2 regions of the Methylohalobius crimeensis 10Ki genome follow, and region 1 is predicted to be linked to the other one. Evidence: predicted binding sites of a transcription regulator. Region 1 holds the regulator's gene; the other holds the start of a gene.
What was found. The regulator HrcA, encoded in region 1, represses chaperone genes, less so after heat shock. The targets are predictions, from matches to a motif close to TNTTAGCACTCNNNNNNNNNGAGTGCTAANA.
Positions count from the first base shown of each region.

Region 2: groES (co-chaperone GroES) is a predicted target of HrcA. The motif match lies at 4,883-4,913, and genes of this name have one in related genera.

Region 1 is NZ_ATXB01000002.1:448,938-457,207, forward strand. Features, by position in the region: gene dnaK (molecular chaperone DnaK) at 1-1,624, opposite strand, end outside; gene grpE (nucleotide exchange factor GrpE) at 1,693-2,280, opposite strand; gene hrcA (heat-inducible transcriptional repressor HrcA) at 2,464-3,522, opposite strand; gene H035_RS0115855 (NAD(+) kinase) at 3,640-4,530, shown strand; gene recN (DNA repair protein RecN) at 4,524-6,212, shown strand; gene H035_RS20245 (agmatine deiminase family protein) at 6,200-7,273, shown strand; gene H035_RS0115870 (carbon-nitrogen hydrolase) at 7,246-8,133, shown strand; gene H035_RS0115875 (H-NS histone family protein) at 8,140-8,270, opposite strand, start outside.
Region 2 is NZ_ATXB01000001.1:2,676,267-2,684,536, reverse strand. Features, by position in the region: gene flgM (flagellar biosynthesis anti-sigma factor FlgM) at 18-329, shown strand; gene H035_RS0113145 (flagella synthesis protein FlgN) at 322-786, shown strand; gene pqqE (pyrroloquinoline quinone biosynthesis protein PqqE) at 779-1,909, opposite strand; gene pqqD (pyrroloquinoline quinone biosynthesis peptide chaperone PqqD) at 1,878-2,153, opposite strand; gene pqqC (pyrroloquinoline-quinone synthase PqqC) at 2,150-2,878, opposite strand; gene pqqB (pyrroloquinoline quinone biosynthesis protein PqqB) at 2,875-3,789, opposite strand; gene pqqA (pyrroloquinoline quinone precursor peptide PqqA) at 3,875-3,949, opposite strand; gene H035_RS0113120 (HesA/MoeB/ThiF family protein) at 4,076-4,819, opposite strand; gene groES (co-chaperone GroES) at 4,961-5,251, shown strand; gene groL (chaperonin GroEL) at 5,304-6,953, shown strand; gene H035_RS0113105 (acylphosphatase) at 7,032-7,307, shown strand; gene H035_RS0113100 (TRL-like family protein) at 7,337-7,651, opposite strand; gene purM (phosphoribosylformylglycinamidine cyclo-ligase) at 7,726-8,270, opposite strand, start outside.

The DNA.
Region 1 (8,270 bases):
CGGCTTCGTTGCGCGCGGTCACGAATTCCTTGAACTTCCGGTCCTCCTCGGCGTGTACTTCGGCGTCGCGGACCATCCGCTCGATTTCCTCGTCGGTCAAGCCGCTGGCGGCCCGGATCACGATCGACTGCTCCGTGCCGGTCGCTTTATCCTTGGCCGACACGTTGAGAATCCCGTTGGCGTCGATGTCGAAGATCACCTCGATTTGCGGCACACCGCGCGGTGCCGGCGGAATCCCGGCCAAATCGAATTTGCCCAGGGACTTGTTGTCCTTGGCCATTTCGCGTTCCCCTTGCAGGACATGAACCGTCACCGCGGTCTGATTGTCCTCGGCGGTGGAGAACACTTGATTCGCCTTGGTGGGAATGGTGGTATTCTTCTCGATCAGCTTGGTCATCACGCCGCCCAGGGTTTCGATCCCCAGGGAGAGCGGAGTGACGTCGAGGAGCAGCACGTCTTTCACGTCGCCGCCCAGCACACCGGCCTGGATCGCGGCCCCGAGAGCGACGGCCTCGTCCGGGTTGACGTCTTTGCGGGGGTCCTTGCCGAAGACCTGCTTGACGAACTCCTGCACCTTGGGCATCCGGGTTTGACCGCCTACGAGGATGACATCGTCAATTTCCGACGGCGACAGGCCGGCGTCCTTCAAGGCGATTTCGCACGGCTGCCGGGTCTTTTCCACCAGATCTTCGGTCAAGGCTTCCAGCTTGGCCCGGGTGAGTTTCACGTTCAAGTGCTTGGGACCCGAGGCGTCGGCGGTGATATAGGGCAGATTGACTTCGGTCTGCTGGGTGGAGGAAAGCTCGATCTTGGCCTTCTCGGCGGCCTCCTTCAAACGCTGCAATGCCAGGGGATCGTTGTGGAGATCGATGCCGGCGTCTTTTTTGAACTCATCCACCAGATAATCGATGACCCGCTTGTCGAAATCTTCCCCCCCGAGGAAAGTATCGCCGTTGGTGGACAGGACCTCGAATTGACGCTCGCCCTCCACATCGGCCATTTCGATGATGGAGATATCGAAGGTGCCGCCACCCAGGTCGTACACCGCAACCTTGCGGTCGCCCTGCTGCCGGTCCAGACCGAAAGCCAAAGCCGCGGCGGTGGGCTCGTTGATGATCCGTTTCACTTCCAGCCCGGCGATGCGGCCGGCGTCCTTGGTGGCCTGACGCTGGGAGTCGTTGAAATACGCCGGCACGGTGATGACCGCTTCCTTGATTTCTTCCCCCAAATAAGCCTCGGCGTCCTCCTTCAATTTGCGCAGAACGCGCGCGGAAATTTCCGGCGGCGCCATTTTCTTGTCCAGGGCGGGCACATCCACCCAGGCATCGCCGTTGGGTGCCGAGACGATTTTATAGGGCACCATGTCGACGTCCTTTTTCACCACCGCATCCTCGTGCTTACGCCCGATCAGACGTTTGATGGCGAACAGGGTGTTCTGCGGGTTGGTGATCGCCTGCCGCTTGGCCGGATTCCCCACCAGCACCTCGCCTTCCTTGGTGAAAGCGACGATCGACGGCGTGGTCCGAGTGCCTTCCGCGTTTTCGATCACCCTGGGCTTGCCGCCCTCCAGAATCGCCATGCACGAGTTGGTCGTACCTAAATCGATACCTAAAATTTTTGCCATTGGCTTAATCTCCTACTGTTATTCATGTTCGCCCGCTTGAGTGATAAATGGGGCCAAGCTTTCGATTTTCAAGCTTCCTCGTCGATACGCGGCTGCGCTTCGGCGGATGGCTTGGCCACCACCACCAGGGCGGGACGAATGAGCCGGTCGTTCAAGGTATAGCCCTTTTGGAATACCTTGACCACGGTATCGGGCTCGACCCCTTCGATGTCTTCGGTGGTCATCGCCTGATGGTATTCCGGGTCGAATTTCTCGCCCAGCGGCTCGATTACCTTGATCTGGAAGCGATCGAATACCGTCAGCAGCTGCTTGAGGGTCAATTCGACCCCTTCGCGAATCTTTTCCAGCTCGTCGGTTTCCCCCGCCGCCTGCAACCCCAGCTCCAGGCTGTCGGCCACCGACAAAAGCTCCTGGGCGAATTTCTCGATCGCGTACTTCTGCGAATTTTTGAGTTCGCGCTCCATCCGCCGATGGAGGTTTTCCAGCTCGGCCTGGGCGCGCAAAAGTTTGTCCCAATTTTCCTCCGCCTGACGTTCCGCCTCGCTCAGCTTTTGCAGCAGAACCTCCGGCGATTCCTGGGTTTCGGCCGCCTCAGCCTCCACCGCCTCGGTCTGCGCCGTGGTTTCTTCCTGGGAATCTTTATTTTCCTCGGTCATAGCCTCTCCGCTTATCTGTTCTCCGAAAACTGGCAATAATATCTCCGGTTAAGACGGATGGAGGCGTCAGCCGCAACCCACCGCTCAGTCATGATGGATTCACGCGCGATGTCCGCGACGCTGGACGAACCGGGAGTCGTCCTACCGATGCGTCGATTCACTCCACCCATCTGGGGATGTTAGTTAAGATGGGGACGCCAGTTTCTGATTCAAGGCCGTGCTGAGCAATTTGGCGGTAATATCCACCAGCGGGATGACGCTTTCGTAGCGCATCCGGGTCGGACCGATCACCCCCAGCACCCCCAGCACCCGGCCTTCCACCTCGTAACTTCGGGTCACCAGACTGCATTGCTCGAAGGGCCAATAACCCGATTCCTCGCCGATGAAAATTTGCACCCCTTCCGCTTCGATGCATTGATCCAACAGATGCAGCAAGTCGCGCTTCTCGTCGAAGGCTTCGAACAATTTCCGCAGACGCGCCTGCTCGCTCAGTTCGGTGAAGTCCATCAGATTGGTCTGGCCGGCCAACACATAATCTTCTTCCAGGGACTCAGGCTTCATGAACAGGGAGCCGGCCGCTTCCAAAACCGACTTGATCTCCTCGCTGATCCGCTTCTCGGTCTGCTGCACCTCCTGCCGGATCGCGTCCCGCAGCTCGGTCAGGCGCTTCCCCTCGAGCCGGGCGTTGAGATAGTTGGACGCTTGCTGCAATTGGGACGGCGTAAACGCCTGGGACGGACGAATGACCCGATTATAGACTTCGTCGTCATCGGTCACCAGAACGACCAATACCCGCCCCTGGGAAAGCGGCAAAAACTCGATGTGCCGAAAAGCGACCTGCCCGCGCCGCGGCAAGGTCACCAGCCCCGCCATGCGACTGACTTGGGCCAGCAGCCGGGAAGCCGCGCCCAAAAGCTCATGGGGTTCCTCCAAGGACTCGAAGCCTTTCCATAGTTCCCGGGTCACCCCCGCCTCCAAGGGCTTGACGGTCAGCAGGGAATCGATGAACAATCGATATCCCTTGACCGTGGGCACCCGACCGGCGGAGGTATGGGGCGAAGCGATCAGGCCCAATTCCTCCAGATCCGCCATGATATTGCGAATCGTCGCCGGACTCAGGTTCAGCCCCGCCCCCCGCGACAAGGTGCGGGAACCCACCGGCTGACCTTCGTCAATGTAGCGTTCGATCAGCACTTTCAGCAAATGCTGGGATCGTTCGGTCAATTCCAGGAACTGGGACATGCCAATCTTTGCTGTTATCAGCACTCTTTTAAAGGGAGTGCCAAGCTAGCAATCTCTAGATATATTGTCAAGAAACACCTAATATAATTTATTTATGTCATTCGATTGTTTCACTCCGTGAGCGGATGCTTCCACACCATTGGCATCGTCGCCAAACCTAATGTAGAACAAGTCGGCCATACCTTGCAGGCCATCTACGCACATTTGCGCCGGCGCGGATTCGAGCTGCGCCTCGAGGACGTCGCCCAACGACTGTTGGACGCACCGTCGGAGACGGTCCGCCCGATCCAGATGCTGGGCAAGGAATGCGACGTGGTGATCGCGGTGGGAGGCGACGGCACTTTGCTCAATACCGGCCGCTCCGTGGCGCCCTTCGGCACCCCGGTGATCGGCGTCAATCTCGGCCGGGTCGGCTTCCTGGTGGACGTTTCCCCCCAGCAAGCGCTGGTGAAACTGGACGCCATGCTGGCCGGTCACTACCGCGCGGAAGAGCGGCCCCTACTCCGCGCTCAAATCGTCCGGGAAGGCGGCATCGTTCGCGAGGAACTGGCGGTCAACGAGGTGGTGGTCCACCGTTGGATCACCCCTTGCATGATCGAAATCATCACCCACATCGACGGCCGTTTCCTCAACTCCCAGCGCGCCGACGGTTTGATCGTTTCCACCCCCACCGGCTCCACCGCTTACGCCTTATCCGGAGGGGGACCGATTCTCTATCCGACCCTCGATGCCATCGAGCTGGTTCCGATCAACCCCCACACCCTGACCAATCGACCCATCGTCATCGCCGGCGGTAGCGAAGTGGAAATCGCTTTCGGCGCGGCCAAGGACATGCGCGCCGAAGTTTCTTGCGACACGGTTTCGATTCCCGAAGTCCGCTTCGACGATCACATTCGCATCCGCAAAGCGGATCAACCGCTGAAGCTACTGCACCCGGTCGATTACGATTTTTTCGAGATTTTACGGGTCAAATTGAACTGGAGCAGCAACGGACCTAAACGATGCTGACAGCTTTGAGCATCCACAATTTTGCGGTCGTTAAACGACTGAATCTGGACTGGTTTCCCGGCTTTACCGCCTTGACCGGCGAAACCGGGGCGGGAAAATCCATTCTCCTCACCGCCCTCGATCTGGGATTGGGCGGGCGCGCCGCCGCCGACCTGGTGCGCAGCGGCGCCGACAAAGCGGAAATCGTTCTGGAATTCGACTTGGAACAGGCCCCGACGGCCCGTCAATGGCTTGTCGACAACGATCTGGGAGACGGCCCCGATTGCCTGATTCGTCGCAGCGTGGCGGCCAAAAAGCGCAACCGGGCTTTCATCAACGACCGCCCGGTCGGTCTCGAAGCCTTGCAGAACCTGGGCCAGCACTTGGTGGAGATTCACGGCCAACACGCCCACTTGCGCTTGCGCCAACCTTCCGCCCAGCGCCAGCTGCTCGACGCCCACGCCGGCAACGACTCCCTGCTGACCGAACTCACCGGCCTTTATCGGGACTGGCGCGCCACCCGCGAGCATTTGATGCGCCTGCGCCAAGACGTGGGAGATCGATCCCTCAGGGAGGAATTTCTGCGCTTCCAGATTCAGGAACTGGAAGCGGCCGCCATCGAGGAACTGGACTTCGACGCCCTCATCGAAGAACATACTCGGCTCAGTAATCTGGACAAGATCTTGGCCTCCGCGCAAAGTCAATTGCATCTTTTGTATGAGGACGACGCCTCGGTGTCCGACCGTATCGACCAGGCGGCTAGAGAGCTCGAATCTCTTCTGGAGTTGGCGCCCGAATTTCAAGAAACCGCGGAATTGGTGCGGAGCGCCCAAATTCAGCTGGAAGAAGCCGGCCATCTGCTCCGCCAACGCCTGGAGGACTTGGAGTCCGACCCCGATCGCTTGATGCGCCTGGAAGAGCAGTTGACCGGTCTCCACGACCTGGCCCGAAAACATCGGCTCGCCCCGGAAGCCTTACCCGAGCGGCTGGCGGAAATGCGCACGGAACTGGACGGCCTGACCCACCAGGAAATCCGCATCGCCGAATCGGAACAGCGCCTGGAATCACTGGAAGCCGCCTATCGGGAGCAGGCCTCCCGGTTGAGCACGCGCCGGCGCGACTGCGCCGAGGGCCTGGCCGCACGCATCACCGAACTGATTCGCGAACTGGGAATGCCCCATGGGAAATTTGCCATCGACCTCCAAACCGAAACCGCTTCCGATCCCCGCCCCGAAGGATTGGACCGGGTGGAATTTCGGGTGGCCACCAACCCCGGCATGCCTCCCAAGCCTTTGGCGAAAGTCGCCTCGGGCGGTGAATTGTCGCGCCTCAGCCTGGCCATTCAGGTGGCCTGTAGCGAAGCCCGTTCGGTCCCGACCCTGATCTTCGACGAGGTGGACACCGGGATCGGCGGCGGCGTCGCCGAGATCGTCGGCCGCCGCCTGCGGGAACTGGGGGGAAACCGGCAGGTGTTGTGCGTCACCCATCTGCCCCAAGTGGCCGCCCAGGCTCACCATCATTACCTGGTCAGCAAGGCCCAACCGGAACCGGAAGCCGACAGCGATCACGTCGGCGTGGAAACGCGAGTACACCCCTTGGATTCGGATAGCCGGCAGCAAGAAATCGCCCGCATGCTGGGAGGACTGACAATCACCGACCAAACCTTGGCCCACGCGGAGGAAATGCTGCAATGGACCCGCTAACCCTGCCCCCGGAATGGGCGCCGCAGTCCTTCGTCCTGCTGGCCTGGCCCCATCCGGAAGGAGATTTCGCTCCCTGGCTGGAGGCGGTGGAACACAGCTACGCCTTGACGTTGGCCGCGATCAGCCAGCGCCAAGGGGCGGTGATCGTCTGCCGCGACGCCGATCATCGCGCTCACATCGATACGCTTCTCCAGGGCTACCCAATCGAGCCGGCTCGCATCCGCTTCGCCAAAGCCCCTTATCGCGACACCTGGGTGCGGGACACGGCGCCTTTGACCGTCCAGCGAGGGCACCCGGCGGCGTGTCAATTGATCGATTTCCGCTTCAACGGTTGGGGCGGAAAATATCCCTCCCAAGTGGACGACGCCTTGGGCGAGCACTTGTACGGACAAGGTATTTTCGGATCGACGCCCTACCGACGCGTGGACTGGGTGCTCGAAGGCGGCAGCATCGAAACCGACGGCGCGGGCACCCTGCTCGCCACCCGCAGTTCGATTCAGAACCCCAATCGCAACCCCGACCCTCGGCGAACGGAAGCGGTGCTGGCCGAGCACTTGGGTATCAAGCGTTTTTTGTGGCTGGATCACGGCCGTATCGAAGGCGACGATACCGATGCCCACATCGATACCTTGGCGCGCTTTTGCAACCCCGAAATCATCGTATATCAGGCTTGCGAAGACCCCGGCGACGCTCATTACGCCCCGCTTCAGGCCATGGCCGAACAATTGGCCGGTTTCGAGACGGCCGCAGGCCGACCTTACCGCTTGATTCCATTGCCCCTCCCGCGCGCCATTCACGACACAAGCGGAAGACGCCTGCCGGCATCCTACGCCAATTTTCTGATCGTCAACGACGCGCTGTTGGCGCCCGTCTACGACGACCCCGCCGACGCCGAAGCGCTGGCGAGACTGCGACAGGCTTTTCCCGATCGGGAGATCGTGGCCATCCCCGCCCGCGCCTTGATCCATCAATACGGCAGCCTTCACTGCATGACCATGCAATATCCCCAATCCGTTCGCTTCGAGGAAAATCGATGCTGGAAAATCTGCACGTCGCCCTGATTCAACAAGCTTGTTCGGGCAGCCGGGAGGACAACCTCAACGCCTCCGAGCGCGCCATTCGCCGAGCCGCCGCGGAAGGGGCCCGCTTGATCCTGCTGCCGGAGCTTCACACCCTGCCCTACTTCTGCCAGACCGAAGACGTCGCCTGTTTCGATTGGGCCGAGTCGATCCCCGGTCCCACCACGGAATTCTTGGCCGATCTCGCCGCTGAGCTTCGGGTGGTGATCGTCGGCTCCCTGTTCGAACGCCGCGCCCCCGGTCTCTATCACAATACCGCGGTGATTCTGGAACAGGACGGAACCCTGGCGGGAAAATATCGCAAGATGCATATTCCCGACGATCCGGGTTATTACGAAAAGTTTTATTTCACGCCGGGAGATTTGGGGTTCCAACCGATACCCACCAGCGTGGGGAAATTGGGTGTGCTGGTCTGCTGGGATCAATGGTACCCGGAAGCGGCACGTTTAATGACGCTCGCCGGTGCCGATCTTTTGCTCTATCCCACCGCCATCGGTTGGGATCCCAACGACGACGAAGCCGAAAAACGGCGCCAACTGGAAGCCTGGCAATTGATTCAGCGCGCCCACGGCGTCGCCAACGGCTTGCCGGTATTGGCCTGCAACCGCATTGGGCTGGAACCCGATCCGAGCCGACGGTCACCGGGAATTCATTTCTGGGGCCGCAGTTTTATCGCCGGGCCGCAAGGAGAATTACTCGCCCGGGCGGAAGCGGAGGAGGAAAAAATTCTATTCGCTTGTCTGGCGCCAGGGAGAACGGAAGCAGTCCGCCGAATCTGGCCTTATCTGCGCGATCGTCGAATCGACGCCTACCACGACCTGATCCGGCGGTTCTTGGATTAGAAGCGATCAAGCCGAAATGCGAAACTCTTCCCGATCGTGGCCTTGGTTCACCAATTCCCTCAGCCAGCGGGGCATTTGGCCGCGCCCGGTCCAGGTGATGGATGCGTCGGACGGATGGCGGTATTTGGGAGGCAGCT
Region 2 (8,270 bases), on a different contig from region 1:
TAAGCGAGGATCAAAGTATGCCCATCGACCTGCGTCCGATAATCGGTAAGGCGATCGATCCGGCGACGGATAAGTCGACGGTGTCGCGTAAACACGCTCCGCAGAATACCGATAATCGCTCGAGGGAATTGGATTCGGTGGCGTTGACCGATACCGCGGCCCGGCTCAAGCAAGCGATGGCCAGCGGGGCGGTGATCAATACCGCCTTGATCGAGCGGGTAGCCGGCCAACTGGAGGCGGGTACGTATGAAATCGATGCCGAGCATATTGCTGAAAAGATGATTGAGATGGAGCGGCGCTTGTCTGTGGAGGAGCAGGGAGATGAATGAACTTCACCCGGCTTCCGTGGAGGCGTTGCAGGAGTTGGAAGCCGAAACGCGCCACTTGTATGCGGTTTTAATCCGGGAGCGAGCGGTGCTCCGGGACCGGCAGTGGGAGAAGGTTCTCGAATCGACCGCGGAAAAGACGGCCAGTCTCGCTCGGGTTGACGACTTATGGGAGCGTTTGACCGGACTGCCGGCCAGCAAGGATATTATTCCGGACTGGTTGGCGGATTTGACGTCCACCGGTCCAGCCGAAATCCAGGCGGTTTGGGCAGAGATCCGTCATCTCGCCCGGCGTTGCCGGGAGTTGAATGAATCCAACGGCGCCACCATCGCCTTGTTGCAAGAGTACAACCGCAAGTCTCTGGAGCTGGTTTTCGGACAGCGGCGGCAACGGGTCGGTTACGGAGCCGACGGACAGGTTCAGGCGGAGGTGGGCGACCGGCTGTTGGGCGCTACTTGATGAATCGACGGCGCGAATTTTTCGAGTTGCGGAAAACCAGCGGTTGTTCCGAAAGCGATTCCGCTTCGGCGATCGCCCGTTCGACCACGCTGTGGCGCGGGGACTTGCTGCACACCGGATCGGTGGCGTTCATGTCTCCGGTGAGTAGATAGGCCTGACAGCGGCAGCCGCCGTAATCCTTGGTTTTTTCGTCGCAGGAGCGGCAGGGTTCGGGCATCCAGTCGAAACCTCGGAAGCGGTTGAAAATTTGCGATTCCTCCCAGATCTCCTGGATGCTGTACTCGCGCACGTTGGGGAATTGATCCTCGTCGATGGGCAATTCCCGCGCCGCGTGACAAGGCAGGGCGGCACCGTCCGGCGCGATGGTCAAAAAGGTGGTCCCCCAGCCGTTCATGCACGCCTTGGGTCGGTCTTCGTAGAAATCCGGAATTACGTAGTAGATCTTCATTCGGCCCTTGAGCCTTTCCCGGTAGCGGCGGGCGACGGCCTCGGCGCGCTCGAATTGAGCCCGGGAAGGCATCAATTGGGGGCGGTTCAAGTGGGCCCAGCCGTAATACTGGGTATTGGCCAACTCCAGGTAATCGGCGCCCAATTCCACGGCCATGTTCAAGATGTCTTCCATTTGATCGATGTTGTGGCGATGAATCACCACGCATAGCACCATGGGGTAGCCGTGCTTCTTGACCAGATGGGCGACCTCTTTCTTGTGCTCGTAGCTTTCGGTGCCGGCGATGAAATCGCTCAAATCCTTTTCCGAGGCCTGGATGCTGACTTGAATGTGATCGAGGCCGGCTTCCTTGAGCTGAACGATCTTGGCTTCGGTCAAGCCGTAGCCGGAAGTGATCAGGTTGGAGTAATAGCCCAGCCCCCGGGCGTGGGCCACGAGCTCGGGCAGGTCTGGTCGGGTGAGCGGCTCGCCGCCGGAAAATCCCAATTGAACCGCGCCCATCCGGCGGGCTTGCGTGAGCACCCGGAGCCAATCCGCCGTGTCCAGTTCATTGTTATAACGGGCGAAATCGACCGGATTGGAACAATAAGGGCATTGCAGGGGGCAGGCGTAGGTGAGTTCCGCCAGCAGCCAGCGGGGCGGACTAATGGGGGGTTTGGATCCAACCGTTTTCAAGGGCAATCTCCAGAAATTCGCGAATGTCGTCCATTAGACCATCGGTCTGGTAGGTTTGCTCCAATTCGGCGACGATGGTGTTCAAGGTGTGTTCGCCGTCGCACAGTTTCAGGATTTCCGCCGATGTCGCGTTGAGTTCCACCAGCCCTTCCGGATAGAGGATCACGTATCGTTGCTGGGCTTCTTCCCACTGCAGGCGATGCAGCGGGGAGAAGCGCAAGCGGCTATCGGGATGGAGGGTCATTGGATATTGAAGTAGGGCGGTTTACGGTCGATGTAGGCCAAATGCATGGCGTCGAGCATGGTCCAGAGGACGTCGAGTTTGAATTGGAGAATCTCCAGGGCGCGTTCTTGCAGATTTCGGGTTTGCCCGAAATAGTCCAAGGTGAACGCCAAGCCGTGCTCCACGTCGCGGCGTGCCTGGCTGACCCGTTTTTGGAAATAGGTCAATCCTTCCGGCTTGATCCAGGGATATAATTCCGGCCAACCCGCCAGGCGCTGCTTGTGAATGGTGGGCGCGAACAGTTCGGTCAGCGACGAGCAGACCGCTTCTTGCCAAGGTGCGGTGCGGGCGAAGTTGAAATAAGCCTCCACCGCGAACCGGACGCCGGGCAGGACATGCTCGAGGGAGGTGATCGCTTCCCGGCTGAGGCCGCAGGCCACGCCCAGTTGAATCCAGGCCTCGATGCCGCCGGGATCGTCGCCGTATCCCTCGTGATCGAGAATCCGCTGCATCCATTCGCGGCGGATTTCCCGCTCCGGGCAGTTGGCGAGAATGGCGGCGTCTTTGCGGGGGATCATCACTTGATAGTAGAACCGGTTCAGTACCCAGCCGCGAATCTGTGCTTGATCCAACTTTCCTTCGGCCATGAGGACGTGATAAGGATGCTGGATATGGTAATACTTGCCCTTTTCCCGCAAGCGGGCTTCGAATTCCTCCCGCGGCCAAGGTTGCTGCGAATTACTCATAGCTCAATCTCCATGCTGTCATAGGCCACTTCGATGCCCGCATCAATGAGTCGCCGGCGCTGCGGGGAATCTTCGTCCAGAATCGGATTGGTATTGTTGATATGGATCAAAATTTTGCGGGTTTTTTCCGGAACCCGGTCGAGTACCTCGATCATTCCGCCGGTGTCCGACTGCGGCAGGTGACCGATCTCGCGCGCTTTTTTGGGGCTTCCCACCTGGGCCATCTCATCGTCGGTCCAGAACGTCCCGTCCACCAGCAGGCAATCGACCTGCTGCATGGCCTCGAACACATGGGGTTCGATTTCTCCCAGGCCGGGGGCGTAGTAGAGCTTCCGGCCGGTGGAGATTTCCTCCACCACGACGCCGATATTGTCGCCCGGATAGGGGTCATTGCGATGGGGGGAATAGGGTGGCGCCTTGCTTTTGAGCGCATGGCCGGAAAACTGGAGATCCGGGAAGCCCGGAATCCGGAAAGCCCTTCCGTCCAAGGGGACGGGATGGCGATTGACGCCGCAGTAGTGCTCGAGCATGGTGAGGACCGGAAAACCGGAAGTCAGATCCTCGTAAACCGGATCGGCGCAATACAGCTCCAGCGGTCGGTTGCTTTCCCGCAAAATGAGCAGGCCGGTGGTATGGTCGATTTGGGCGTCGATCAGGACAACGGCGCCGATGCCGGTATCGCGCACCCCCTCCTTGGGTTGAAGCGGGGGGTTGGCTTCCAATTGAAAACGGATGTCCGGCGAGGCGTTGAACAACACCCATTTCGTGCCGTCGCTGCTGACGGCAATGGAGGATTGGGTACGGGGTTGGGCGTTGATTTCTCCGCGGCGGAGGCGCCGGCAGTTGCCGCAATTACAGTTCCATTGGGGGAATCCGCCGCCGGCGCCGGATCCCAAAACTCGAATCAACATAAGCGATGCGTTGCTGTCTTTCAGGCCCGGAAACAACAAGGGGTTTCCCGAAGAAACCCCCTGCGTTCATTCTAAAGCGAATGGCTTAACGGTTGTAGATGTACATGGTGACTTCAAAACCGAAGCGCAAATCGTTGTAAGTGGGTTTTTCCCATTTCATATTGCGTACCTCCTGACACGATTCTCGTTTACCGAGATTGGCAGTATACACCGCCTGTAAGGGAAGGCAAATAGGAAGATGTCCTGGTAGGGGGCGACCGGCGTAGGGGCGACCGGCCGGTCGCCCCTACTGGCCGCAGGTGGGGCAGTCCGGATGGCGGGCGAGGGTGAGGCAGTTCCATTCCATGGTCAGCCCGTCCAGCAGCAGCAGGCGACCGGTGAGGGAGCGCCCGATCTCCAGGAGGACCTTGATCGCTTCCAGGGCTTGAATGCTGCCGACGATGCCGGTCAAAGGAGCGATCACCCCGGCTTCGGTGCAGCGCTCGGCCAATTCGCCCCGATCCGGATAGAGGCAGTTATAACAGGGGCTATCGGCGCGGCGCGGGTCGAAAATCGCCACCTGTCCTTCGAAGCGGATCGCGGCGCCGGAAATCAGCGGCGTGCGGGCGGTCACGCAGGCCCGATTGACCTCGAAACGGGTGGCGAAGTTGTCGCTGCAATCCAAAACCAGATCGGCTTGGTCCACTTGCGCTTGGAGTTTTTCTCCTTGCAGCCGCTCGCAAATCGCGTCTACCCGGGTATGGGGGTTGAGGGCGAGCAGGGTTTCGCGGGCCGAGGTCGCTTTCGGCTTGCCGATGTCGCCGGTGTGATGGGCGATCTGACGCTGCAGATTGGAGAGTTCGACTTGGTCGTGATCGGCAATGGTCAGGTGGCCGACGCCGGCGGCGGCCAAATACATCGCGGCGGGACATCCCAGGCCGCCCGCCCCGACGATGAGCGCCCGGGCTTGAATTAATCTTTCCTGCCCCCATATGTCGATCTGAGGAAGAAGGATTTGGCGGCTGTAGCGTAAAAGCAGTTCGTCGTTCATGCGTCTTTAGAAAACCACGGATTTTCAACAAAAATGGCTTGACAGCAGTAAAAATGCCACTATTATTAGCACTCGAGTTCTTTGAGTGCTAACAGAGCAGTCGTATTAACGAGCTTTAACCCAACGTTAAGGAGAAAGCCCATGAAACTACGTCCCTTGCACGATCGTGTCATCGTCAAGCGTCTGGAAGAAGAAAAAACTTCGCCCGGCGGTATTGTAATTCCCGACACCGCGAAGGAGAAACCGATCGAGGGTGAAGTGCTGGCCGTGGGGAACGGCAAAATACTGGAAAACGGTGATGTGCGCTCCCTGGATGTAAAGGTGGGGGACAAAGTGTTGTTCGGCAAGTATGCCGGCACGGAAGTGACCGTCGACGACGAGGAGCTTCTGGTCATGCGCGAAGACGACATCATGGCCGTTCTCGAAGGCTGAAACGTCGAGTCAGGCATTCTTGAAAATTTGCTAAAGAACGAGGGATATAGAAATGGCAGCGAAAGAAATCAAATTCGGTGATGACGCTCGTCACAAGATGGTCCATGGAGTCAATCTGCTGGCCAAGGCGGTTAAAGTGACTTTGGGCCCCAAAGGCCGCAACGTGGTTCTGGAAAAAAGCTTCGGCGCACCTACCGTCACCAAGGACGGCGTGTCCGTGGCCAAGGAAATCGAACTGAGCGACAAGTTCGAAAACATGGGCGCCCAGATGGTCAAGGAAGTCGCGTCCCAGACTTCCGATACCGCCGGCGACGGCACCACCACCGCGACCGTTCTCGCCCAGGCCATTCTCAACGAAGGCTTGAAAGGAGTTGCCGCCGGCATGAACCCGATGGATCTGAAGCGCGGCATCGACAAAGCCGTGCAGGCAGCGGTGGATGAACTGCAAACCCTGTCCGTGCCCTGCACCGACAGCAAATCCATCGCCCAGGTGGGCACCATTTCCGCCAATAGCGACGAAGAAATCGGCAAGATCATCGCCGATGCGATGGAAAAAGTGGGCAAGGAAGGCGTGATCACGGTCGAGGAAGGTTCCGGTCTGCGCAATGAGTTGGATGTCGTGGAAGGGATGCAGTTCGATCGCGGCTATCTGTCGGCTTACTTCACCACCAATCAGGAAAACATGAGTGCGGAAATGGAAAATCCGCTCATCCTCATCCACGACAAAAAGATTTCCAACATCCGTGAACTGTTGCCCGTGTTGGAGCAAGCGGCGAAAGCCAGCCGTCCGTTGCTGATCATCGCCGAGGACGTGGAAGGCGAAGCTTTGGCCACCCTGGTGGTGAACAACATGCGCGGCATCCTCAAGGCTTGTGCGGTGAAGGCGCCCGGCTTCGGCGACCGCCGCAAGGCGATGCTGGAAGATATCGCCGTTCTCACCGGCGGTACCGTCATCTCCGAAGAACTGGGCATGAGCTTGGAAAAAGCCACCTTGGATCAATTGGGATCCGCCAAGAAAGTGGCGGTGACCAAGGAAGATACCACCATTATCGACGGGGCCGGCGGCAAGGAAGACATCGAAGCCCGGATCAAGCAAATCCGCGGTCAGGTGGAAGACGCCACTTCCGACTACGATCGTGAAAAGCTGCAGGAACGCTTGGCCAAGCTGGCCGGCGGCGTGGCGGTGATCAAGGTCGGCGCGGCCACCGAAGTGGAAATGAAGGAAAAGAAGGCGCGCGTCGAAGACGCCCTGCATGCCACCCGTGCGGCGGTGGAAGAAGGCATCGTTTCCGGCGGCGGCGTGGCCCTGGTCCGGGTGCAGCAGAAGATCAAGGGACTGAAGGGCGACAACCACGATCAGGACGTAGGCATCAACATTGCCTTGACAGCAATGGAGGCGCCGCTGCGCCAGATCGTCGAAAACGCCGGCGAAGAAGGCTCGGTCGTTTATCACAAAGTCGCGGAAGGGGACGGTAACTTCGGTTACAATGCCTCGACCGGTGAGTACGGAGACATGATCGAGCTGGGGATTATCGACCCTGCCAAGGTGACTCGGACCGCGTTGCAGAACGCTTCTTCCGTGGCGGGCTTGATGATCACCACCGAAGCCATGGTGGCGGAAGAGCCCAAGGATGAATCCGCTGGTCCGGCCATGCCGGGCGGAGACATGGGCGGCATGGGCGGCATGGGCGGCATGATGTAATCATCGCTCCCAATCCGCTAAGTACGCAAAGGCCCCGCTCGATCGAGCGGGGCCTTTTTGCTTTCGAGGAGACGAAAAATGCGCAAACGTTTGGAAATTCGCATATCGGGCCGAGTCCAAGGCGTGTTCTATCGTGCCGCCACGGTGGAGGTTGCCGAACGGCTGGGCGTGACCGGTTGGGTCCGAAACCTGCCCGACGGCCGGGTGGAGGTCATGGCCGAAGGAGAAGAGGCGGCTTTGCAGCCATTACTCGACTGGTGCCGGCAGGGGCCGCCGGCGGCTAAGGTTACCGATGTGAAATCGACCGAAGCGCCGGCGACCGGGGAATTTAAGGATTTTTCAATGCGGCGGTAAGCAGGGCTGTTGGTCTGACAACGAGAGGCTTATTCGCCGTAGACCATCACCTTGTACTTGCCGTAAATCCCCAAGATATTGTGGGCATCCCAATCCACGTGATGGACTTTAGTGATATCGCCGTTGAGTTTAGCCGCCTCGATACTGCAGTCGCCCGTGGCGACCAAGCTCAGGATGCTGGTGCATTCTGCAACCCCGGTTTTGTGTGGCCGATCGCCGAGGGAAGTGGCGTGAATCGGCAGTTTGGTGTCGGTGAAAGCGACGCCCGTGGGGTAGGGGGTGGCACAGCCGCCCAGCAACCCCAGGCCGGCGATCGTTGCGATTCCAATAATTTTTCCGAACATGGCGCTAATCCTCCTCGGGATGGTGAAAGTCGATTGCAGTATGATCCATCCTTCAGGGCGGCGCAAGTTTGCCGTTAAGATGATCGGCTAGGAATATATCGGACCCGTGCTTCGCCGGCCAGTCGTTCCACCTTGCCCAGGGTAGCGGCCTCCATCGGCGCGAGCTGATCGAGCGCCTTCTTCTCCTGATGGGAGGGCACGCATACGATCATTCCGATACCGCAGTTGAAAGTGCGCAGCATTTCTTCTTGGGTGATGTTTCCCTGTTGCTGTAGCCAGGAGAAAATTGGCGGTAACGTCCACGCATCCAGGTCGATCGCAGCGGCCAGGCCCTCCGGCAATGCCCGCGGCAGGTTTTCGCTGATGCCGCCGCCGGTGATATGGGCCAAGGCGTGAACCTCGCATTCCGTCATGAGTTCCAGAAGGGGCTTGACGTAGATGCGGGTGGGTTCCATCAACCAGTCGGCGAGCGGTCTGCCGGCCAAGGATTGGGTCAGGTCGGTTTGCTTGGCTTCCAGAATTTTTCGAATCAGGGAAAAACCGTTGGCGTGCGGGCCCGATGAAGCCAGGCCGATCAAGACGTCCCCGGGGCGGACTCGGCTGCCGTCGATCAAACGGT